DNA from 2 places in the Novosphingobium sp. TK71 genome. Region 2 is predicted to be linked to the other one. Evidence: riboswitches for the same ligand, from Rfam matches in the RefSeq annotation. Region 2 holds a riboswitch; the other holds the start of a gene.
What was found. A riboswitch is a leader RNA that binds a small molecule or an ion and turns the genes downstream of it on or off. The one in region 2 is predicted to bind cobalamin.

Region 1: it holds a riboswitch for cobalamin, as region 2 does, so the genes downstream of both, ACXJ16_RS15630 (TonB-dependent receptor plug domain-containing protein) here and ACXJ16_RS19240 (ferredoxin-like domain-containing protein) in region 2, are expected to answer to the same signal.

Annotation. Positions count from the first base shown of each region.
Region 1 covers NZ_CM143962.1:3,295,969-3,307,486, reverse strand. The annotation lists gene cbiB (adenosylcobinamide-phosphate synthase CbiB) at 1-42, opposite strand, end outside; gene ACXJ16_RS15655 (threonine-phosphate decarboxylase) at 39-1,010, opposite strand; gene ACXJ16_RS15650 (adenosylcobinamide-GDP ribazoletransferase) at 1,007-1,756, opposite strand; gene ACXJ16_RS15645 (histidine phosphatase family protein) at 1,753-2,334, opposite strand; gene cobT (nicotinate-nucleotide--dimethylbenzimidazole phosphoribosyltransferase) at 2,331-3,377, opposite strand; gene ACXJ16_RS15635 (DUF1636 domain-containing protein) at 3,374-3,781, opposite strand; gene ACXJ16_RS15630 (TonB-dependent receptor plug domain-containing protein) at 3,781-5,718, opposite strand; cobalamin riboswitch at 5,884-6,075, opposite strand; gene ACXJ16_RS15625 (cobyrinic acid a,c-diamide synthase CobB) at 6,232-7,512, shown strand; gene paoC (aldehyde oxidoreductase molybdenum-binding subunit PaoC) at 7,509-9,707, opposite strand; gene ACXJ16_RS15615 (FAD binding domain-containing protein) at 9,704-10,654, opposite strand; gene paoA (aldehyde dehydrogenase iron-sulfur subunit PaoA) at 10,651-11,316, opposite strand; gene ACXJ16_RS15605 (PepSY-associated TM helix domain-containing protein) at 11,469-11,518, opposite strand, start outside.
Region 2 covers NZ_JBSZKA010000001.1:653,982-665,499, forward strand. The annotation lists gene ybaK (Cys-tRNA(Pro) deacylase) at 1-182, opposite strand, end outside; gene ACXJ16_RS19205 (methyltransferase domain-containing protein) at 293-964, opposite strand; gene ACXJ16_RS19210 (plastocyanin/azurin family copper-binding protein) at 1,000-1,410, opposite strand; gene ACXJ16_RS19215 (acyl carrier protein) at 1,757-1,990, shown strand; gene ACXJ16_RS19220 (beta-ketoacyl-[acyl-carrier-protein] synthase family protein) at 1,987-3,216, shown strand; gene ACXJ16_RS19225 (type III polyketide synthase) at 3,213-4,301, shown strand; gene ACXJ16_RS19230 (NAD(P)/FAD-dependent oxidoreductase) at 4,303-5,394, shown strand; gene ACXJ16_RS19235 (YbhB/YbcL family Raf kinase inhibitor-like protein) at 5,442-6,044, opposite strand; cobalamin riboswitch at 6,310-6,538, shown strand; gene ACXJ16_RS19240 (ferredoxin-like domain-containing protein) at 6,776-7,915, shown strand; gene ACXJ16_RS19245 (precorrin-8X methylmutase) at 7,915-8,544, shown strand; gene ACXJ16_RS19250 (precorrin-2 C(20)-methyltransferase) at 8,541-9,266, shown strand; gene cobJ (precorrin-3B C(17)-methyltransferase) at 9,263-10,012, shown strand; gene ACXJ16_RS19260 (cobalt-precorrin-6A reductase) at 9,988-10,737, opposite strand; gene cbiE (precorrin-6y C5,15-methyltransferase (decarboxylating) subunit CbiE) at 10,736-11,518, shown strand, end outside.

The DNA of each region.
Region 1 (11,518 bases), on a different replicon from region 2:
GCCTTCCAGCACCATGGCCGCAAAGGCGACCGGCTCGATCACGCCAGCGCCTCGCCAAGCCGGTCAAGCGCGGCGGGATCGGCGGGCACGCCCAGCCGCACCCAGTCGGGATGTTCCGCGAAGGGCCGCACGAGAATGCGCGCACGGGCAAGCCGCTCGAACAGCGCCTTGCCCTCGCATCCCGTCACCAGCCGGAATAGCGGGCAGTCACCCTCGGGCGAAAGGCCGTGACGGCGCAGCACCGTATCGAGCGCCGCGGCGCGGACCGGAAGCTGGCGCCGCGTCTCGGCAATCCACGCACTGTCGCCATAGGCCGCCTCGCCCAGCGCCAGCGCGGCCGAATGCACCGGCCAGCTACCCAGCATCTGGCGCAGCAGCATCATGAGCGCGGGCGGGCCGAGCACGAAGCCGAGCCGCAATCCCGCAAGCCCGAAGAACTTCCCGAACGAGCGCAGCACGATCATCCTGAAGCCGGGTGCCACCGCGCCGGCTACGCTGGCCTCGGGCTGACAATCCGCGAAAGCCTCGTCCACGATCAGGAATCCGCCCGCCTCGTGGATGTGCCTCGCCCATTCGATGACCGCTTCGGGCGCGCGCAGCACGCCGTCAGGGTTGTTCGGATTGGCCATGACGAAGACTTCCTGCCCCCGTGGCACTTCGCCGAAGTGTGCCGGACGCGACGGGAAGAACGCCTCCTTGTGCGTACGATAGGCCGGAACCAGCGCCCGGCCCGGCAGCGCCAGCGCCTTTCCGAGCAGGCGCAGCGCGGTTTCGCTGCCCGGCACCGCACAGCACAGGCCGGGCTCCACGCCGAAATGGCGGGCGGCGGCAGCTTCGAGGCGGGCCAGCGCATCGGGATCGGGCAAGGCGGTCCAGTCTACCGGGGCCTGCGCGGGCCAGGGCGATGGATTGAGGCCCGTGGAAAGGTCCAGCCAGTCCTCCGGCGCGCCGCCGTAGAGCCTGGCGGCCTCGCTCACCCGGCCGCCGTGGAACATGAAGGCGCCGCTCATCGCACCACCACCAGTGCGAGGAGCAAGGCGGTTTCCACCACTTCGATCCCGGCCCCGTGCCCGTCCCCGGAAATGCCGCCGATCCGGCGTTTCAGCCACCAGCCCCACGCCGGAACCGCCAGGAACACCGCCAGCAGTGCGGGCGCGACCAGCAGCCCGGCGGCCAATGCCGCCACGCTCCAGCCGATGACATGCCCCCAGCCGACGGCGCTGCGAAACCGGCTGCCGAGCCCTTCGTGCAGCGGCGGCAGCGTGAGCGTCCACACCAGCGGTGCGATACGCGCAAGCGGCGGGACAAGCACCAGCGCCCACACCGCTCCGCCCACCTGCCCCGTCATCTGCCCCGCCATGTGCCCTGCCGCCAGCGCGTGAAGCAGGACCAGCTTGGTAAGCAGCTGGAGCACCACCGCGACCACCGCGAAGCTGCCGACATGAGGGTCCGCCATCACGGCGGAAATGCGCGCCCGGTCCTTGTGCGCTGCGCCCGCGCCGTCGGCAACGTCACCAAGGCCGTCGAGATGGAGCGCGCCGGTTATCGCGGCCCAGCCGGCCAGGCCGAACAGCGCCGCCAGCCAGGTGTCGCCGGTGTACATGCCCAGCCGCCACGCCGCCGCCACCGCCGCGCCGACCGCCAGCCCCGCCACCGGGAACCAGCGCATGGACCGCGCGAAATCACCGGCATCGGCCTGGACCGCCGGAAGCGGCAGCCGGGTCAGGAACTGGAGCGCGAGGACCAGCCCCCTCATGCCGGCTTGCCGCTGTCGAGCGTGATGATCTGCGCGGCGGGCAGGTTCTCCCCCGGCCAGATGCGCAGGCTGACGAGCGCGCCATAGGGCAGTTCGAATGCCCAGACCTGCCGATGGTCGAACCCGAAAAGCACCGAAAGAGCCGCCCGCATGGCGCCGCCATGCGTGAGGATCAGGCTGGCGCCGTCGATCCCGGTCAGCGCCTCGCCGACGCGGGCACAAAGCTGCGACCAGCGCTCGCCGCCGGGCGGGGCATGGGCTTCCGGATCGTCCCAGAACCGCGCCTGCACCGCCGGATCGAGCTGCTGGGGGGCAAGGCCGTCCCATTCACCGAAATCGATCTCGCGCCAGCGCGGATCGCGTTCGTGCGGCAGGCGGCGGCTGACCGCGATCTGCGCGGCAGGAATGCTGGACCGGCGCAAGTCCGAAGAGATCACCCGATCGAACGCCAGCCCGCCCGAACGCGTGACGCAGCGCGCCACGCCCGCCGGGGTCGGCGCATCGTCGCGGTGGCCGAGCAGCAGGCCCGGCTCCTGCGGCGCCCCATGCCGCATCAGGTGGACGAGGATCCCGCTCACGCCTGCGCCGTTTCCGCGTCCCTGCCCGCATTCTTGCCCGCAACCGCCGCTTCGGCGAACGTCGCCATGCCATTGTGCGCGGCGATCGCCGAACGCACGATCTGCGCCGCCACCGCCGCGCCCGAGCCTTCGCCCAACCTCATGCCCAGTTGAAGCAGCGGATCGAGGCCGAAACGATCGAGCAGGCGGGCATGGCCCGCTTCCGCCGAACAGTGCGCGGCAAGGCAGTGCGCCAGAAACGCGTCATTGTCGGCGAGCAGCGGCGCCATCGCCGCGCAAGTGATGAACCCGTCGAGCAGGACCGGCACCCGCAAGTGCCGCGCCGCCAGCACCGCGCCCGCCATGGCGGCGATCTCCCGTCCGCCGAGACGGCGCAGGGTCTCGAAGGCGGTGCCGCAATGCCGGCCGTGCAGCGAAAGCGTGGCCGCCACCGCCGCCGCCTTGCGCGCCAGCCCGTCATCGTCGAGCCCGGTGCCTCGCCCGATCCAGTCCGCCGCCTCGCCCCCGAAGACCTGCGCGGCGAGCGCGGCGGCAGGCGTGGTGTTGCCGATGCCCATCTCTCCCACGAACAGCAGTTCGGTATCCGCCGCTACCGCAGCCGCACCGGCGTTGAGCGCGGCCAGGCAATCCCCCTCGCTCATGGCGGGCAGGCAGGTGATGTCGCCGGTCGGTCGGTCGAGATCGAGCGGAACCACCGCAAGTTCGGCCCCGCAGGCCGCGGTCAGCGCATTGATCGCCGCGCCTCCGGCTCGGAAGTTGGCGACCATCTGCACCGTCACTTCGGGCGGATAGGCGCTCACCCCGCGTGCGGCGACGCCGTGGTTGCCTGCGAAGATCACGGCGCGGATCAGATCGGCGCGCGGACGTTCCCGGCCCTGCCAGCCGGCCATGAACACCGCGATCTCCTCCAGCCGGCCGAGCGAGCCCAGCGGCTTGGTCAGTTCCGACTGGCGCGCGCGGGCGGCCTCGGTAGCCGCCGCATCGGGCGCGGGAAGCCGGGCGAGTGACGCCGCGAAGGCGGCAGGATCGGCGAAACGGATCATGAGCAGATGAAACCTTCAGGCGGGGTGCGGGTGATGAAGTGGCCTTTCACGCCCTGCGGCCACTCCCGATAAGGCACCTGGCCTTCCTCGCTGGCGGCATGGCGCACGGCATATTCGAGGATCGCACGGGCAGCCTGCTCGTCCGGCGCGAAGTCACCCAGCACATAGCCGAGCTTGCCCGGCGCCCGGATCGCCACGGTGCAATGGCGCTGGCAGGCGAAGAGGCAGGGCATCTCGTGAACGGCAACGCCCTGCAGGTCGGGCTCCGCTGCCTGCACGTCGCGCATGGCCTCGGCCAGCAGCGCACCGCCGCGCTGGCCGTTTTCGTCATCGCGTGCCTCGGCGGAGTGGCGGCATGTGCTGCACACCAGCACGGCGGGACCGGGTTCGACGGGGCGCAGCATCAGAACCGGCTCCTCAGCCCGAGGTACAAGGTGCGGCCGAGCGTGCCGTAGCCGCTCACGGTCTCATAATTCTCGTTGCCCACGTTTTCGATACGTCCTTGAAGAATCAGGCCTTCCCTGGCCTGCCACTGCGCGCGCAGGTCCACCAGCCAGTAGTCGCCGAGCATGGCGGTGCCGGTGGCGGCGTTGTAGCTCTCGCCCGAATAGCGCGCGGCAACGCTGGCGCGCAGGCCCTGCGGCAGGTCCACGCCGGCCTCGGCATTGGCGAGGTGCCGGGGCACGCGCTGGAGCTGGCGGCCGTAAGTGCTGCTGCCCGCTGTGCGGTCCTCTGCCTCTATCAAGCTGTAGTTGCCCTGGGCGAAGAGGATGCCCCATCTGGCCGAAGCCGCCAGTTCCAGCCCGCGCGCGTGGCTCGCCTTGACGTTGGCGTAATAGCCGAAGCGCGATGTCGTGGTGCCGGGAACGTAGCACACGTCCGGCAGGGCGCCGCTGGTCGGGCAATAGGCGAAATCGATCAGGTTGTCGGTGTCCCGCTCGAACCAAGTCGCGGAAAGGCGCAGCACTTCGCCGAAACCCTGTTCCGCGCCCACTTCCCAGCCCCGGGCCTTCTCGGGCCTGAGATCCGCCGCGCCATAGAGGCTGAACAGCTGATAGAGCGAGGGCGCCTTGAAACCCTCGTCATAGCTGGCGCGCAGCACCGTGGCGCCGGCGTTGGGCGTATAGACCGCGCCCGCGCTGAACACCGTGCTGCCGCCGAAGCGCGACTGGTGATCGTAGCGCGCGCCCCCGTTGAGCGTCAGCCCGGCCAGCGGTGTCAGGCGCAGTTCGCCGTAGACGCTGTCCGTATCCGCCGTGGTGGGCGTGAGAACATAGGCCGCCGTGCTGTTGGAGGGCGAGGCGGTGGTCATCCGCTGCTCCTCGCGCTCGGCGCCGAACACGGCCTGCACCTTGTCCGAGAACGCGTAAGTGCCCTGGTACTCGAAGCGGCGCACCCGGCCATGGGCGTCGAAGGTGATGGGGCGGATCGTCCGCGCGGGGTCGTAGTTCTCGCGGTCGGTCTCGGTCTGGAGCAGGGCGACGCGGTTGGCCAGCCTGCCGCCCGCCAGTTCGAAATTGAGCCCGGCATAGCCCGACCATTCCCCGGTCCGGCCATAGGCCCGTGAATCGCCCGAGGTGCCGTCGAAATCGTTCTTCGAATCCGACCAGTAGCCGCGCAGGTCCAGCGAGACGCCCGGCGCGACGCGGAAGGTCATGGTGCCGCTTGCGGAACTGCGCCGGTAGCCATCGTCCTCGGTGCCGTTGGAGCGGGCCGAGATGCCGTCGGTGGTGAAGCGGGAGGCGGAAATCCGCCAGTCGATCGCCTCGGAGGTGCCTCCCACCCCGGCGCGGGCCGAAACGGTATCGTGGGTTCCGGCCTCCAGCGCGAAGCTGCCTTCCAGCGGCTCGGTGGGACGGCGGGTGCTGACATTGACGACCCCGCCGATGGCATCGCTGCCCCACAGGATAGACTGCGGCCCGCGCAATATCTCGATGCGGTCGATATCGTCGACGAACAGGTTGGCGAAACCGTATCCCCCTGCCGTCGAGGAGGCATCGGACAGGCGCATCCCGTCGATCACCATGACGCCCTGCCCGGCATCGGCGCCGCGAATGCGCAGCGAGGTGGTGGTGCCGTAGCCACCGTTGCGCGACAGGCTGATGCCTGGCGTGCGCAGCAGCGCGTCGGTCAGTGCAATGGGCTGGGCGGCAACGATCTGCGCCTCGTCCAGCACGGTGACGGTGTCGGCCACCCGGTCGGCCGCAACCGGCGTGCGCAGCGCGGTAACGACGATGCGCTCGCCGGAGGACGCGGCATCGGCCGCCTCGGCCAGCGCCGGGAGAGGGTGACAGGCCAGCGCAAGAGCAAGGGTGCTGGCGGCGGGTATTCGGCAGTTCACGGCATATCCTTCAAGCGAGCGTCGAACCCGGCCGGGTCGGCACTCGCGCGAAAGGCGGCAGTCGTTCGGCAGGCGACGACAGGCCCTTTCGCGCCGGGAGCCGGCACGGCAGTGGCTGTCGTTGCGCGAGGATAGCCCCGTTCGCCCGGCTCACCCTGTCCGGTCGAAGAACGACTGCGGCAGGCAGGTCTCCTGGCTCACGGGTCAATGCCGTTTCGGCCGCCTTCTCAGGGATTTGCACCCCCAATGGCGAAATGGCCGCACGGCTCTCCGCTTACAGTTGCAGGGGCAGCCCGGGTCTTGAACCCGCGTTCCCTTTTGATCCCCTCGCGGGGAACCTGTCGCAGCGGCGGCCCTATCGGGTGGCGGTCCGGCGTGCAAGAGCGCGCTGCTTGCGCAGCCTTGCGAAGTGCCATAGGTCCGGCCGCCGGAAGGGGGGAACCGAACCATCATGCACCACTGCCGAGCCTTTCCGTCCGGGCGATATCCGTGCCTCCGCGCGGTGGCTGCCCGATGACCGCCTGCCCCGCCCTGCTCGTCGCCGCGCCGTCCTCGGGACAGGGCAAGACGCTGGTGACTGCCGCCCTCGCCCGCCGCCATGTCCGTGCCGGGCGCCGGGTGCGGGTGTTCAAGTGCGGGCCGGACTTCCTCGACCCGATGGTCCACGAGATCGCCAGTGGCGCGCCCGTCCACCAGCTGGACCTGTTCATGTGCGGCGAAGACCAGTGCCGCGCGCTGCTGCACGAAGCAGCGCTGGAGGCCGACCTGATCCTTGTCGAAGGGGTGATGGGCCTGTTCGACGGCACCCCGTCCTCCGCCGACCTCGCCCGGCATTTCGGCCTGCCGGTGATGGCGGTGATGGATGGTTCCTCCATGGCGCAGACCTTCGGCGCGCTCGTCCACGGTCTGGCGACTTACCGCGACGATGTGACCCTCGCCGCCGTGCTCGCCAACCGCGTGGGCAGCGAACGCCATGCCGAACTGCTGGAACGCGGCCTGAAGGAAGGCGTGCAATGGCTCGGCGCGATGCGGCGCGACGAGGGTGCCGGCCTGCCCGAACGTCATCTCGGACTGGTGCAGGCCGGTGAAGTCCCCGATATCGAAGCGCGGATAGACCGCGCCGCCGATCTCCTGCCCGAAAGCGCCCTGTGGCTGCCGGAACCGGTGTCCTTTCCGGCCGCGCCCCGCTGCGCCGCTCCGCCGCCCTCGCTGGCGGGCCGGCGCATCGCCGTGGCCCGGGACGAGGCGTTCGGGTTCATCTACCCGGCCAACCTCGCCTTTCTCGAAAGCGCGGGCGCCCGGCTGTCATTCTTCTCGCCCCTGCGCGACACGGCGCTGCCGGAATGCGACGCGCTCTGGCTGCCCGGCGGCTATCCCGAACTTCACCTCTGCGCGCTCACCGCGAACCGGACGATGATCGGGGCCATACGGGAGCATTTCCTGGCCGAACGCCCGATCCTCGCCGAGTGCGGCGGCATGCTCTACGCCTGCGAACGGCTGGAGGACGCATCAGGCACGAGTGCGCCGATGCTGGGCCTGCTGCCTGCGCAGGCCAGGATGCAGCCCCGGCTTGCCGCACTGGGCATGCAGGAAGCCGAACTCGGCGGCCACGCAGTCCGCGGCCACACGTTCCATTACTCCAGGCTGGAAACCGGCCTTGAACCCGCAGCGCTCGCCCGCACGCCGGACGGGCGCAAGGGCGAGCGGATTTTCCGGCAGGGCTCGCTCACTGCGAGCTACATGCACTTCTATTTTCCGTCGGCGCCGGAACTGATCGCGGCACTTTTCGGCTAGGCAATCGCCGGCAGCTTCGCGAGGTGCTTGTCCAGCGTGATCGGATAATCGCGAATGCGGACGCCCGTCGCGTTGTAGACCGCGTTGGCCACTGCCGCCCCCACGCCGCAAAGCCCGAGTTCGCCCACGCCCTTGGCCTTCATCGGCGAGACCTTGTCGTCCGCCTCGTCCAGGAACACCACTTCCTGATGCGGGATGTCGGCGTGGACCGGCACTTCGTATCCGGCAAGGTCGTGGTTGACGAAGAAGCCGAAACGCTTGTCCACCGCCAGTTCCTCCATCAACGCGCCGCCCACGCCCATGGTCATCGCGCCGATCACCTGGCTGCGCGCGGTCTTGGGGTTGAGGATGCGCCCGGCCGCGCAGACCGCCAGCATCCGCCGCACGCGGACTTCGCCGGTATAGGAATCCACTGCCGCTTCCACGAAGTGCGCGCCGAAGGTCGATTGCTGGAACTTCTTGGCGAGATCGCCCCACTGCATCGTCTCTTCGGCAACGAGTTCGCCCGATTTCGCGGCATCGGCCAGCCGTGCCGAACGGTTGCCCGCGCGAATCTCGCCATCGGCGAATTCGGCCGCCTGCGGGTCCATGCCGAGTTGCTGCGCCGCCATCTCGCGCAGCTTCGCGCAGGCCGCGTAGACCCCCGAAGTCGCGCTGTTGGCGCCCCATTGCCCGCCCGAGCCCGCCGAGGCCGGGAACGAGGAATCGCCCAGCTTCACGCGCACTTTCTCCACCGGCAGGCCCATCATCTCCGCCGCGGTCTGGGCGATGATGGTGTAGGAGCCGGTGCCGATGTCGGTCATGTCGGTCTCCACCGTGACCATGCCGTCACCCGACAGGCGCACGCGCGCCGCCGAAGTCATGTTGATGTTGTTGCGGAACGCCGCCGCCACGCCGAGCCCGACGAGCCAGCGCCCGTCACGCACTTGCGCCGGTCTGGCGCTGCGCCGGTCCCAGCCGAAACGCCGCGCGCCGTCCTCGAGGCAGCGCACCAGGTTGCGCTGCGAGAACGGCCGCTCGGGATGCTCGGGATCGACCTGCGTATCGTTGAGCACGCGGAACTTCACCGGGTCCATACCCAGTTTCTCGGCCATCTCGTCCACCGCGATCTCCAGCGCCATGAGCCCCGGCGCCTCGCCCGGCGCGCGCATGGCATTGCCTTCGGGCAGGTCGAGTTCGGCCAGCCGCAGGGCGGTGAGGCGGTTCGCACCGGCGTAGAGCAGCTTGGTCTGCTGCGTCGCCCCTTCCGGCCCGCCGCCGGGCAGATCGCCGGACCAGCTTTCGTGGCCGATGGCGGTCAGCTTGCCGTCCTTCGTCGCGCCGAGGCGGATACGCTGGATCGTCGCCGGACGGTGCGTGGCATTGTTGACCATGAACGGGCGCGGCAAGGCGATCTTAACCGGCCTTCCGCAAGCCTTGGCGCCCAGCGCGGCCATCACCGCATCGGCGCGCAGGAACAGCTTTCCGCCAAAGCCGCCGCCGACATAGGGAGACATCACGCGCACCTTCTCCGGCGGCATCTTGAACGTCGCCGCCAGTTCCCGCTTGTTCCAGGCGATCATCTGGTTCGAGGTCCAGAGCGTGAGCGCATCGCCTTCCCACCAGGCGATCGTGGCAAACGGCTCCATCATCGCGTGGTTGTGATCGGGCGTGGTGTAGGTCTGGTCGATCTGCACGGGAGCCGCGGCGAAAGCACCCGCGAAGTCTCCGGTGTGGGTATCGGCATCGTTGCCGGTCAGCGGCTGGGCGCCCGGCTTCTCCTTGGCGAGATCGAAGCGTCCCGCCGCGCGCTCATACGTGATCCGCACCGCATTGGCGGCAGAGCGCGCCTGTTCGAAGCTTTCCGCCACCACCACGGCAAGGGCCTGGTGGTAATGATCGATATTGGGCCCGCCCAGCAGCTTGGCGGTGTTCATGCTGCCCTTGCCCAGCGGCTGCGCGTTCTCCGCCGACACGATGGCCAGAACGCCCGGCATCCGCCGCGCATCGTCCGCGTTGAACGTGGCGATACGGCCCTTGGCGATCCCGGCACCGATCACGAAGCCATAGGCGGGCTTGCCCGGCACCTCCCGGTGCTCATAGGCATAGGGCGCCTGTCCGGTGGTCTTGAGCCTGCCGTCCACGCGGTCGACGGCCTTGCCGATCACCTTCATCGCATCGATGGGATTGGTGCCTGCGGGCGTTTCGAACTTCATGCCCTGTTCTCCGCGATGAGAGCCGCCAGCGTGCGCTCGGCCAGCGTGATCTTGAAAGCGTTCTCGTGCGTGGGGCGAGCGCCTGCGAAAGCCGCGCGTGCCGCCGCGCCGGCACCGGCAGGCAATTGCGCATCGGCAGCCTCCACCCGCCACGGCTTCGGCGCAACGCCGCCGAAGGCGACCCGGCCGCTGCCGTCCGCTTTCAGCACCGCCGCTACCGAGACGAGCGCGAAGGCATAGGAAGCACGGTCGCGAACCTTGTGGTAGAAGTGGCTGCCGCCGATCGGGGCGGGCAGGGTCACGGCGGTAATCAGCTCGCCGGGCTGGAGCGCGTTCTCCACATGCGGGGTATCGCCGGGCAGGCGGTGGAATTCCGCCACCGGAATGCTGCGCGTCTTGCCGCCCGCATCGACGGTTTCCACCGAGGCATCGAGCACGCGCAGGGCCACGGCCATGTCGCTGGGATGCGTGGCGATGCAGGCGTCGCTCGTGCCGATCACACCGAGCTGGCGGTTGACGCCGCCGATCGCGGCACAGCCCGAGCCGGGCCGGCGCTTGTTGCAGGCCTGGTTGGTATCGTAGAAATAGGGGCAGCGCGTGCGCTGGAGCAGGTTGCCGCCGGTGGTCGCCTTGTTGCGAAGCTGGCCCGATGCCCCCGCGACGATGGCCCGCGTCAGCACGCCGTAGTCCTTGCGCACCCTGCGGTCCGATGCCAGCGCGGTATTGCTGACCAGCGTGCCGATGCGCAGGCCGCCGTCCTTCGTCTCCTCGATTCGGTCCAGCCCGAGGTCCTGCACGTCGACCAGATGGGTCGGCGTCTCGATCTCCAGCTTCATCAGGTCGAGCAGGTTGGTGCCGCCCGCGATGAACTTCGCGCCCTTGTTCGCGGCGACGGCAGCGGCGGCAGCGGCGGGCGTCCGCGCCCGCTCATAAGTGAAGGCCCTCATGCTTCGACCTCCGCGCCGTGGGTTTCGGCGATCCGCACGCCCGCCACTTCGGCCATGGCCTCGGCGATGTTGGAATAGGCGCCGCAGCGGCAGATATTGCCGCTCATGCGTTCGCGCATTTCAAGCGCGGTAATCTCCGGCGCGCTGCCGACATCGGCCTGCACATGGCTGGGAACCCCCGCCCTGATCTCCTCCAGCACCGCCACCGCCGAGCAGATCTGCCCCGGCGTGCAATAACCGCACTGGAAACCGTCGTGCTTGACGAAGGCCGCCTGCATCGGATGCAGGCCATCCGGCGTGCCGAGCCCTTCGATCGTGGTGACTTCGTCGCCTTCGTGCATGACCGCCAGGCTCAGGCAGGAATTGATGCGCGTGCCGCCCACCAGCACCGTGCAGGCGCCGCACTGTCCGTGGTCGCAGCCCTTCTTGGTGCCCATCAGGCCGATATGGTCGCGAAGCGCATCGAGCAGCGTGGTACGCGTATCGAGCATGAGCGCCTGCGGCTTGCCGTTGACCTTGAACGTGACTGCCATCGACGGGGGCTGCTGTGCCATGGGTGCCGCTCCTTCCGCGACGGAAGGAATGGCGGAAATTCCGACACTTGCCACGCCGCCCGCCAGAACCGCCCGTCTGGATACCTCGAAATGCGCCGTTTCGCTCATTGCCCGTCCTTTTCGCACCATGGGGACGCATGACCGTCCATCTGGCACGATAACGCACAGGCGCGCCAAACGGCACTGCGCTAAATCGCATGCCGTCATGAACGGGGCTCATGATCAACTGTTCCCGAGGGGCGTCCCGGGGGGCGAGGTGCCTAGGCCGCGCGGCCGCGCAGGAGCGAGGCCAGCAGGCCCGCTCCGCCCG
Region 2 (11,518 bases):
CAGGCCGGCTTGCCGTCCGCAAGCAGCATGAGGGTCTTGAACACCTGGGCAGGATCGGCGCCGATCGCCACGGCCGCCGCCTGGCCGATGCTCTCTGCCGAAGGATCGTAGTCATAGGCGTGGAGGCTGAAGGAGACTCCTGCCTGTTCCAGCGCCCTTGTTGCGCGGGTGGATTGCGCCATCGGGAATTCCTGCTCGTGGTTGCCCGCAGCCGCCTAGCGCAGCGCGCAGCGCGGGCCAAGGGGCAGGACCGGCACGAAAAGGCGCCCTGATATCGGCATGTCCCGTAAGATCAGGGAAATTCCCGCTCCAGCGCGATGCGGAAGGGAAAGCGCCTCGCCACTCTCACCGCCCCTTCGCCCAGTCCGGCGTCGGCGAGCACCTGCGTCCATTCGGCCGGGCGAAGCGAACGGGCGATCGAAAGCTGGCCGTCCTCCCGCACGATGCGGTGAACCCCCAGCGTCCGTGCGAGAAGGGGGAAGCCGTAATAGGCGAAAGCATGGCGGTGCAGGTCGCACAAAAGCCAGCCGCGCCGCGCTTCACGCTCCATATGGCGCAGGAAGCGGGTGAGCTGCTCGTCGGTCATATGGTGAGCGACCTGGCTGCTGACGATGAAATCGAAATGCTCGGGCTGGTCGGCATAGTCGCCGGTCCGATAGTCTATCGGGACATCTTGCGCCGCGTCCGAAGGCGTTGCGGCGCGTGCTATGCCTTCGCTCTCCGGGTTGAGGTCCACCCCCACCAGCCGTGCCTCGATCCCGCGCCGCGCCGCCCAGCGGGCCACGGTGCGCAGCAGGTCGCCATAGCCGAAGCCGACGTCGAGCAGGCTGAAGCTGCGCCCAGTTCCCACCGCGCGGGAGAGGAAGGCAAGGGTGGAATGGGCCGTGAAGGTCCAGCGGTTGACCCGCGCCAGATCGCGCAGCACGGCGGCATAGGCGGCGCTGTCGAGATCGACCGCGTCCATCTGTTCTTCCTGGCGGACGCGGACCGGCAGGAAGCTCACTGCACGACGATCTTTCCGTTCATGCCGAAGGCGCTGTGCATGAAATGCGTGCAGCGAAGCTTGTAGCTGCCGGGCTGCGGCGCGACGAGGTGGATTTCAACCGTTTGCCCTGCTGCCAGCGGCACTTGCCCGTCGGATACCTTGGCACGATCCGCCTCGGCGATCCGCGCGGCCGAGAAGAATTCCTTCGCCGCGAAATCGTGCCCGCCGGAAGCGGTATTCACCAGCTTCAGGTCGTAGCTGGCGCCGTGTTCCAGCGTGATGGTGGCGGGATCGAACTGGAAGTTCGACAGGCGCACCGTCAGCACGCGCATTTCGGCAGGTGCCGTTCCGCCGGGTTGCTGCGAGGCGGCGGGCAGGGGAGCCGCCAGAACGGCGGCGGCGATGACAAGACGGCGAGTGTTCATGTCCGGTCTTTCCATTGTCCGTGCAGGGACGCGACTCCGCGCGGGCGGAGCATGGTTCGTTATCGCACCGTTCCGGCCCGCGAAGAAGCGCTATCCGCGTTGCTCGCCGCGCTTGCCAGACCGGCGGAAAGCGCGCAGTCTCCGGTCCTTACGATCCGGGTGGGATGCCATGATGAGAAGCCAATGTCCGCTTACGGCGTGCGTGCTCCAGGCAGGATACCGGCCTATTTCCCGGACGGGCTGAGGCCATGGCGGAGCTTGCGATTTCGCGCCCTGCCGGACCTTCCCGGCTCCGATTCCAGCCGCGATTCCAGCCCTTGGCCCCCGTCCCAATGGAGAACAGCCGATGACTCACGATGCCGATATCATCGCCTTGATCGCCAAGGAGACGGGCCTTCCGCCCGAGCAGCTCCGCCCGGAAGCCACGCTGGCCACGCTGGACATTTCCTCGCTCGATCTTGTCAGCATCCTTTTCGAGCTGGAGGACAGGTTCGGGGTCGAAATCCAGCCGGAGGAACTCTCGCGCGAAACCACGCTGGGGCAGTTGCTGGAACGCATCGGAAGCGCCGCGCCGCGATGACCGGCGCCTCGGGGCACCGCGTGCTCGTGACCGGCATGGGGTGTGTGAGCGGTCTTGGCCGGGGCCTCGCTGTCAACTGGGCGCGTACCCGCAAGGGAGACGGCGCGATCCGCCCGCTGCCGGGCCCGGCGCCGGTGGGCATGGCCGCATGGCTGGAGGGCAGGCCCACGGACGACATCCGCTTTCCGGGCGTGGATGGGCAGCGCCTGCGCCGCCTTGGCCGCCTCGATCCGATCTCCCAGTTCGCGATAGAGGCCGCGCTGGAGGCCGTCCGGGATGCAGGCCTTGCGGATCATCCGTCACTGGCCCGGCGCACGGCGGTCCTGATGGGCTGCGGCAGCGGCGGCAACGAAACGATCGACACCGGTTACGAACGGCTCTTCGGCAAGGACGAGGCCAAGGTCCACCCCCAGACCATCCCTAGCTCGATGATCACGGCTCCCGCCGCGCATGTCTCGATCCTGCTGGGCATCCACGGCCCGGTCTTTACCCTGTCCAGCGCCTGCGCCTCTTCCGCTCACGCGCTGGGGGAAGCCCTGCACATGATCCGCAGCGGCCGTGTCGACGTGGCGATCGCGGGCGGGGCCGAGGCCTGCCTCACGCGTGGTTCGATGGCGGGATGGCAGTCTCTGGGCGTGCTGGCGCCGGACACCTGCCGCCCCTTCTCGCGCGATCGGCGCGGCATGGTGCTGGGCGAGGGCGCGGCCGTGCTCGTGCTGGAAAGCGAGCGCCATGCCCGCGCCAGAGGAGCCCGCGTTCATGGCGAACTGGCGGGATATGGCCTGTCAAGCGATGCGTCGCACATCACTGCGCCGGACACTGCCGGGATCGCGGCCGCTATTCGCGCGGCGCATGAGGATGCATGCATCGGTTTCGACATTCCCGCCATCGTTTCGGCGCATGGCACCGGCACCGCGCTGAACGATGCGGCCGAAGCGCTTGCGCTGCGGGAGGTCTACGGCGCAGACCTGCCCCGCCACCGGGTGATCGCCACGAAGTCCGCGCATGGCCACATGATCGGCGCGACCGGGGCGATGGAGTTCCTGCTGGGGCTGATGGCCCTTGTCGAAGGCACGGCACCCCCGGTGCTGAACCATCTCGGCCCTGACCCGGAGTGCGATCTTCCGCTGGCGCTGGAGCCTCAGTCATTTTCGGCCGAAGTGCTGATTTCGAACAGCTTCGCGTTCGGCGGGCTGAACGCGGTGCTGGTGGGGAGACGGGCATGACCTCGGCTATCGCGCATATCAATCGCATCGGCACCGCCAATCCGCCTTTCGCGGTTCACGATGCTTTCGTGCGCTTCGTCAGCGCAGAGCTGGCCGATGCACGGTCTCGCCGCCTGTTCGAGCGCATGGCCGCCCGCTCCGGCATCGCGCAGCGCTATTCCTTCCTCGAACCGGTGACGCTTGCCGACGGCACGATAACCGATACGGCGGGCTTCTACGGGACGGGGGCGTGGCCATCGACCGGGCAGCGCATGGCGCTTTACGAACGCGACGCGCCCCGTCTGGCCCTAGCCGCGATAGAGGCGCTGGAAATCGACATCGCCGCGGCGGGGATCACGCACCTCATCGTCGCTTCCTGCACCGGCTTCATGGCGCCCGGGCTGGATCAGGCGATCGTTGCCGGCGCCGGACTCGATCCCGGCGTGGAGCGGACGGTGGTGGGTTTCATGGGCTGTTATGCGGCCGTCAATTCCCTGCGGCTGGCGCATCACATCGTCCGTTCGACGCCGGAGGCGCGGGTGCTGGTGGTGACGCTGGAACTCTGTACGATCCATTTCCAGCGGAGCGGCGATCTGGCGAACCTGCTGGCGATGCTATTGTTCGGCGATGGGGCTGCGGCGGCTTTGGTGACGGCGCAGCGGGAAGGGATCGCCCTGCGCGATTTTCGGGCGGTGACGATACCGGGCACGGCCGATGCCATCACATGGTCGATCCGCGATCAGGGGTTCGACATGCACCTTGGCGGAGAAGTGCCGGCCCGCATCGCCGAGGCTCTTGCGGCGGATGCCTCCCGCGGAGACGACCGGGGGCTCCTGCGCGGCGCTTCAGCCGGTGATGTCGCGTTATGGGCGGTCCACGCGGGCGGTCGCACGGTGCTGGATGCCGTGGAGCACGGCCTTGGCCTACCCGCCGAGGCGCTGCTGCCTTCGCGAACGGTGCTGCACGATCACGGCAACATGTCCTCGGCGACATTGATGTTCATCCTTTCGCGGATGCTGTCGGGCTCGGGCGAGGGAGATGGGCTGGCGCTGGCCTTCGGGCCAGGCATGGCGGCGGAGAGCTTCCGCTTCACCCTGGAACGCTGACATGGCCGATGTCCTCGTGGTCGGCGGGGGGCTTGCAGGCGGGGCGGCGGCCTGCCTGTTGGCGCGGCAGGGGCGGGACGTGCTCCTGCTGGAGCGCGAGCATGGGCCGCATCACAAGGTCTGCGGCGAATTCCTCTCGGTGGAGGCCGCCGCGCATCTGCGCCAGCTTGGCGTGGACCCCGCTTCGCTGGGCGGTGTGCCGATCCAGCGGATCAGGCTGGTTTCGGGCACCGTGGAAGCGGAGGCGCCGCTGCCCTTCGGTGCCTGGGGCCTCAGCCGCCATGTGCTGGACGAGGCGCTGCTGAGGGAGGCCATCGCATCCGGCGCGCGCGTGGAGCGAGGCGTCAGGGTACTCCAACTCGGCGGCTGCCTGGCCCGCACGAGCGAGGGGGACCGAGAGGGGGAGAATCTGCTGCTGGCAACCGGCAAGCTGCCCCTGCGCGAAAGAGGCACGGCGTCCACGGGGCGGGCGGAGGATGGTTTCGTGGGGTTCAAGATGCATTACCGCCTTGCCCCTGCCGCGATGCACCGTCTGGCGGGCACGATCATGCTCTTTCTGTTCGGCGGCGGTTATGCGGGACTTCAGATGGTGGAGGGTGGACGGGCCAACTTGTGCCTCGTCGTGCGCCGCAGCCGTCTTGCGCAGTCCGGCGGGGACTGGACGGGCCTGCGCGCCCGGCTGGACGAGATCGCGGCGCTGCGCGAAATGCTGGCCGATGCGGAGCCGCTGTTCGACCGTCCTGTAACGATCGCCAACCTGAACTACGGCATGGCCCCGGCCCGGACCGCGAACAGCCGGGTGCTGCGGCTGGGAGACCAGTGGGCGATGACCGCCTCGCTCACCGGGGACGGCATGGCCATCGCCCTGCGCAGCGCCTTCGTTGCCGCGCAAAGCGTGATGGCGGGCGAGGACGCGCGGCGATACGACTGCAGGCTCGCCGCGGAGGTTCGCGGTCAGGTCCGGCGGGCCATGGCGCTTCAGAACATGCTGGAACATCCGGTCCTGCGGCAGGCCGGGTGTCACGCGGCCCGGTCCTTTCCTGCGCTGCTGACAATGGCCGCGCGCGCAACCCGCCTGCGCGAATGGAGATGACAGCGGGGCGGGAGCGCCGAAGGGGCGCTCGCCTTTGCCGCCGTGACCTACTCCTCGTCAGCCGGTTCCCCGTCTCCGCGCGCGTAATGGCCCACCAGCATTCCGGCGGCCAGGACATGGTCCTTGATCGCCGCCAGGAATTCCGAACGGCCCGGGTTCGTTTCCAGCACGGGCGCGCGGGAAAGCGCGAAGAGCTGGAAGACGTAATCGTGCGTGCCGTGGCCCGGCGGGGGATCGGGCGGCAGCCAGCCCTCGGCCTGATAGCTGTTGCGCCCCACATCGCGCCCGTCCGGCGCACCGTCGTCGTCAGGGCCGATGCCGCCTTCGGGAATCGCCCGTGTGCCTGCGGGAAGGTTCCAGACGATGGCGTGGACAAGAGGCTCGGCCGCAGGAGCGTCGGGGTCTTCGACCAGTAGCGCCAGGCTGGTGGTGGCGGCAGGAACCTCGCCCCATTCCAGCGGCGGGGATATGCCTTCGCCATCGGCCGTGAAGCGTGCGGGAAGGCGCGCGCCGTTCTCGAAAGCGGGGCTGGACAGGTCTATGAAGGCGCCTTCCGGCACCAGCCCGGCGCGGACGATCGCCAGCTTGGAATGTCCCGCGCGGAAGTTGTGAAACAGGGCGCCAAGCCATTGAGGGACATGTTCGAGCATGGGATTCTCCTTCGTCTCGGTGTGCAACGTCCGGACCCGACCTGAGGTTTCGTCACCATCGGCGATGACTTCCGGGTTTCGCAGATCATGACGCCTGCGCCGTCAGCCGCATTGATCGGGCGCAATCGGGGATCGGGCGCAATCGGGCCGCCCGGTATCGCACGCTGCCGTGCGATATCGCCGGGATGCGCTTGCAGGGCTGCGCTGGCGATTGGCATCGATCCCGTTTTGGGTTAGGCGGCACCTGCAAGCCGGATTTCGTCCGGCCTGCAACGATCGCGCGGGTGCCTTTCGGGGCTGAAATGGGAATGCGGTGCGGAGGAAACTCCCATTCCGCAGCTGTCCCTGCAACTGTAAGCGGCGAGCGAGATGCCGGGGCTCCCTCAACGGAGCCGGCCACTGGATGAAGGCGCCCATCGGCGCCGGTTCCGGGAAGGCCGCGTATCGAGCTTTGACCCGTGAGCCAGGAGACCTGCCGGCGCGTCGGTCGCTCTTGCCATGGTCCAGGGAAAGGCCAAGGCTCGGTACTCCGCGTGAGCGACGAACCTGTGCGGCTGGGGCTGCATCGGTGTGCAGGGATGGCGTATGTCGCGCCCGCCTGTCGTTGCGCACGGACCGACTTCGTCGGCAAGCCCCGGTCATCGTCGCCGCGCGCGGTTGAAAGCGTTTATGCGCGTCTCGTCGAAGCGTGCCTTGTTGAAAATCCTGCGGTCCCGCCCGGATCGCCGCACATGAGCGACTTTGCCGTGCGTGGCTGGTGCCCCAGTGCCTGGCGCCCGATGATGGCGGGCGACGGGCTGATCGTGCGCGTGCGGCCGCGCCTTGGGCGCCTGTCACGCGCGCAGGCGCTGGCGCTCTGCGCGCTGGCCCGCGAATACGGCAGCGGGGCGATCGACCTCAGCCGCCGTGCCAATCTCCAGATCCGGGGTGTGACCGAAGCCGGTTGGGCGGCCCTGCTGGAGCAGTTGGTGGCGCTGGAACTGGTGGATGCCCGGCCCGATACCGAAAACCGCCGCAATATCCTTGTAGCGCCGGACTGGACGGCGGGGGATGACACGTTCCGGATCGCCGGGGCGCTGGCCAGTGCGCAGGTTCGCCTGCCGGAACTGCCGGGAAAGATGGGTTTCGCCGTGGACGCCGGAGCCGCGCCGATTCTGGGCGGGAGCCCTGCGGACTTTCGGATCGAACGGGCCGAAGGCGGCGGGCTCATCCTGCGCGCGGATGGCCGGGCGCTGGGGATTCCCGTTGCCGTGGACGAAGCGGTAGGCGCGCTGGTCGAACTGGCGGAATGGTTTGTCGCCTCCGGCGGGATCGCATCCGGCAGGATGGCGCGGCACCGTGCCGAGCTGCCGGGCTGGGCCAGGGGATGGGTCTCTCCCGCATCGCCGCGTCCGGTCATCGGCCCCGGTGCCCATGCCATGGGCCATGCCTGCGGCGCCGCTTTCGGCAGCGTGGAGGCGGCGGCGCTGGCCTCGCTCGTCACACGTTCCGGGGCGGCGGCCTTGCGGATCACCCCGTGGCGGGTGCTTCTTCTGGAAGGCGCGAACCCGCTCCCCGATCCTGTCGGGGATGGCTTTGTCAGCGATCCTGCCGATCCGGCCATGCGCGTGGACGCCTGCCCCGGAGCACCGCTGTGCCCGCAGGCGACCGTGGCGACGCGGCCGCTGGCCTTGCGGCTGGCCGCGCACGTTCCGGGCCGCCTTCACGTCTCCGGCTGCGCCAAGGGCTGTGCGCGTTCCGCCCCTGCAAGCGTCACGCTGACCGGGCGAAACGGCCGCTTCGACCTTTCCATCGATGCCGCTGCCGGAGACCCGCCATGCCGGTCCGGCCTCGATCTCCCACAACTGCTCGCCCATTTCGGAGCCGAATGATGCCTCATCTTTATGAAACCGATGGCGCGGCGATCTACCGCCAGTCTTTCGCGACCATCCGTGCCGAGGCCGATCTCCAGCGTTTCACGCGTGAGGAAGAGCGTATCGCGGTGCGCATGATCCATGCCTCGGGCATGGTCGAACTGGCCGCTCATATACGGTTCTCCGCGGGCTTCGCCGAAGCCGCGATCGCGGCTGCAGCGCGCGGGGCTCCGGTGCTCTGCGATGCGCGCATGGTGACGGAAGGCATCACCAGATCGCGCCTTCCCGCCGGCAATCCGGTGATCTGCACGCTGCACGACCCGGCGGTTCCCGATCTGGCGAAAGCCATGTCCAACACGCGCTCGGCCGCGGCGCTCGAACTGTGGCGGCCGCATCTGCAGGGGGCGCTGGTGGCGATCGGCAATGCGCCGACAGCGCTGTTCCATTTGCTGAACATGCTGGAAGACCCCGCCTGTCCGCGCCCGGCGGCGATCATAGGGTGTCCGGTCGGCTTTGTCGGCGCGGTGGAGTCCAAGGCCGCGCTGTGGGAGGCGATGCCGGTGCCCTGCTGCATCGTCGAGGGGCGGCTGGGCGGCAGCGCCATCACCGTGGCCGCGATCAACGCCATCGGGAGCAGCGCGGAATGAAGCCGGGCACCGTTCACGGCGTGGGTCTTGGCCCCGGCGCGCAGGACCTGCTGAGCGTTCGCGCCGACCGTCTGGTGCGCGAGGCAAGGCATGTCGCCTATTTCCGCAAGTCCGGCCGCCCCGGGCAGGCGCGCAGGATTGTCGAGGGGATGCTGCGCGAAGACGTTGTGGAATTCGCGATGGAGTATCCGGTCACGACGGAAATCCCGCTGTCCGACCCGCGCTACAACGCCTGCCTTTCCGAGTTCTACGAACATTGCGCGGGCCATGTCGCGCGGCTGGCCGGTGCGGGCGAGGATGTCGTGGTCCTGTGCGAGGGCGACCCGTTCTTCTACGGCTCGTTCATGCACCTCTACACCCGCCTGTCGGGCTCGGTGCCGACACGAGTGGTTCCCGGGATCACCGGGATGTCCGGCGCGTGGACTGCCAGCGGCGCGCCGATGACCTGGGGAGACGACGTGCTCACCGTTCTGATGGCCACGCTGCCCGAGGACGATCTGGTAAGGCGCATTCGCGATACCGATGCCCTGGTCGTCATGAAGATCGGTCGCAATCTCGACAAGCTGCGGCGCGCGGTGGCCGCCGCCGGGCGCGAGGGAGAGGCCTGGCTGGTGGAACATGCGGCCATGGCGGAGCAACGCGTTACGCCGCTGTGCGAGGCGCAGGCCGTGACGCCCTATTTCTCGATCCTGCTGATCCACGGGCAGGGCCGCCGGCCATGAGCGGCTGGATCGCGATTGCGGGCATCGGTCCGGGCGATGCCGCGCTGGTGACGCCAGAAGTCTCGCAGGCGCTGGCGGAGGCTACCGACATCGTCGGCTATGCCCCATACGTTTCGCGCGTCCCCGCGCGGGCAGGGCTGACGCTTCACGCCAGCGACAACCGGGTGGAGCTGGAGCGCGCCGCCCATGCCCTGGAGATGGCGGCGAGTGGGCGGCGGGTCGTGGTGGTGTCGTCGGGCGATCCGGGGGTGTTCGCAATGGCCTCCGCCGTGTTCGAGGCGCTGGAGGCGGGGCCTGCCGCGCACCGCGAACTCGATATACGGGTGCTGCCGGGGATTACCGCGATGCTGGCGGCCAGCGCCCGGGCGGGCGCGCCGCTGGGCCACGATTTCTGCGCCATCAACCTCTCCGACAATCTCAAGCCCTGGGCCCTGATCGAGCGGCGGCTGCGCCTTGCGGCAGAGGCGGACTTTGCGATGGCGTTCTACAATCCCCGCTCGAAGGCGCGACCGCACGGGTTTGCGCGCGTCCTTGAAGTCCTGCGCGAGACATGCGGAGCGGACCGGCTGATCCTGTTCGCGCGCGCAGTCTCCACGCCGGAGGAGGAAATGCGTGTCGTCACGCTGGGCGAGGCCCGGCCGGAAATGGCGGACATGCGCACCATGGTGATCCTCGGTTCCAGCCGGACCCGGCTGGTCGAGCGGCCGGGAAGGCCGATCCTCTACACGCCGAGGTCGGCGGCATGACCAAGCCAGCGCAGCACCTCGCCGGGGTGGTGAACCGTCTTGCCCCGGGCGGGCGCTGGGCGGTCGATCATGAGCACGGGCACGCCGAGGCGGCGCGCGGCGATGAGCTTGGCCTCCGCCCCGGTGCCCCCGGCATTCTTGCAGACGATCAGGTCGATGGCATGGTCCCGCAGCAGGCGCGTGTCGGCCTCGGCGGTGAAGGGGCCGCGATCGACCACCAGATGATGGTCGGGAAGCGCGGGCGCCTGTTCCGGGCGGTCCACGAAGCGCAGCAGGTAGTGGTGCTGACCCTGCACCGCGAAAGCGTTCACATGCATCCGGCCGAGTGCCAGCATGACCCTGCGCGGCGGCCCGGCAAGCGCCGAAACGGCGGCCTCGATATCGGCCGCATGCTGCCAGCGGTCGCCTCGGGCGGGTTGCCACGGTGGGCGGGTGAGCCGGATGTGCGGTGTTGCGGTGTTCTGGGCGGCGGCCAGCGCGTGCGCGCTCATGGTCGCGGCGAACGGATGCGTGGCATCTACCAGATGGGTGACCCGGTGTTCCCGCAAATAGCGTTCCAGCCCTTCGATGCCGCCGAAACCGCCGATACGCACCGGCACCGGCTGCGCCTTCGGCCGTTCGACGCGCCCCGCATAGCTCAGTGTCGCGGTGAGCCCGCGCTCCGCCAGGGAGGCGACCAGCGCGCTGGCTTCCGTCGTCCCGCCGAGAACCAGGATATGGGAAATGCCGGAAACTCCTGAACAGCCATGGCTTACCATTGTCGGCATGGGTGAGGACGGGCTTTCCGGTCTCTCCGATGCAAGCCGCGAGGCACTGGCCGGTGCCGAACTGGTGACCGGCGCCGCACGCCACCTCGGGCTCCTGCCCGCCTCTACAGGTGAGCGGATGACGTGGCCAGTGCCCTTCGCCGATGGACTGGAACCGCTGCTGGCCCATCGCGGCAGGCGCGTGGTCATGCTGGTATCGGGCGATCCGTTCTGGTTCGGCGCGGGCAGTGTCGTGACCCGGCATCTGCGACGGGACGAATGGACCGCGCATCCCGCACCTTCGGTCTTTGCGCTGGCCGCCTCGCGGCTTGGCTGGCCGATCGAGGGCACGGCCTGCCTCGGCCTTCACGCGGCGCCGCTTGGCCGCCTGCGCCGCCACATCGCACCGGGGCGAAGGGCGCTGGTTTTGGTTCGTGACGGCGCGGCGGCGGTGGCGGTGGCCCGTTATCTCGCGGAACTGGGCTTCGGAGCTTCGGAGCTTTCCGTGCTCGAAGCGCTGGGCGGCCCGCGCGAGCGCATACGCCATTCGGCCGCGGAAGAGCTTGACTTTGCCGATATCGCGCACCCCGTGGCGCTGGGTATCCGTTTTGCCGGAAACGGCGCGGTTCTGCCCTGCGGCACCGGCCTGCCGGACGACTGGTTCGCGCATGACGGACAGATCAGCAAGCGCCCGGTGCGGGCCCTCACGCTTTCGGCGCTGGCGCCGCGTCAGGGCGAGACCCTGTGGGATATCGGCACC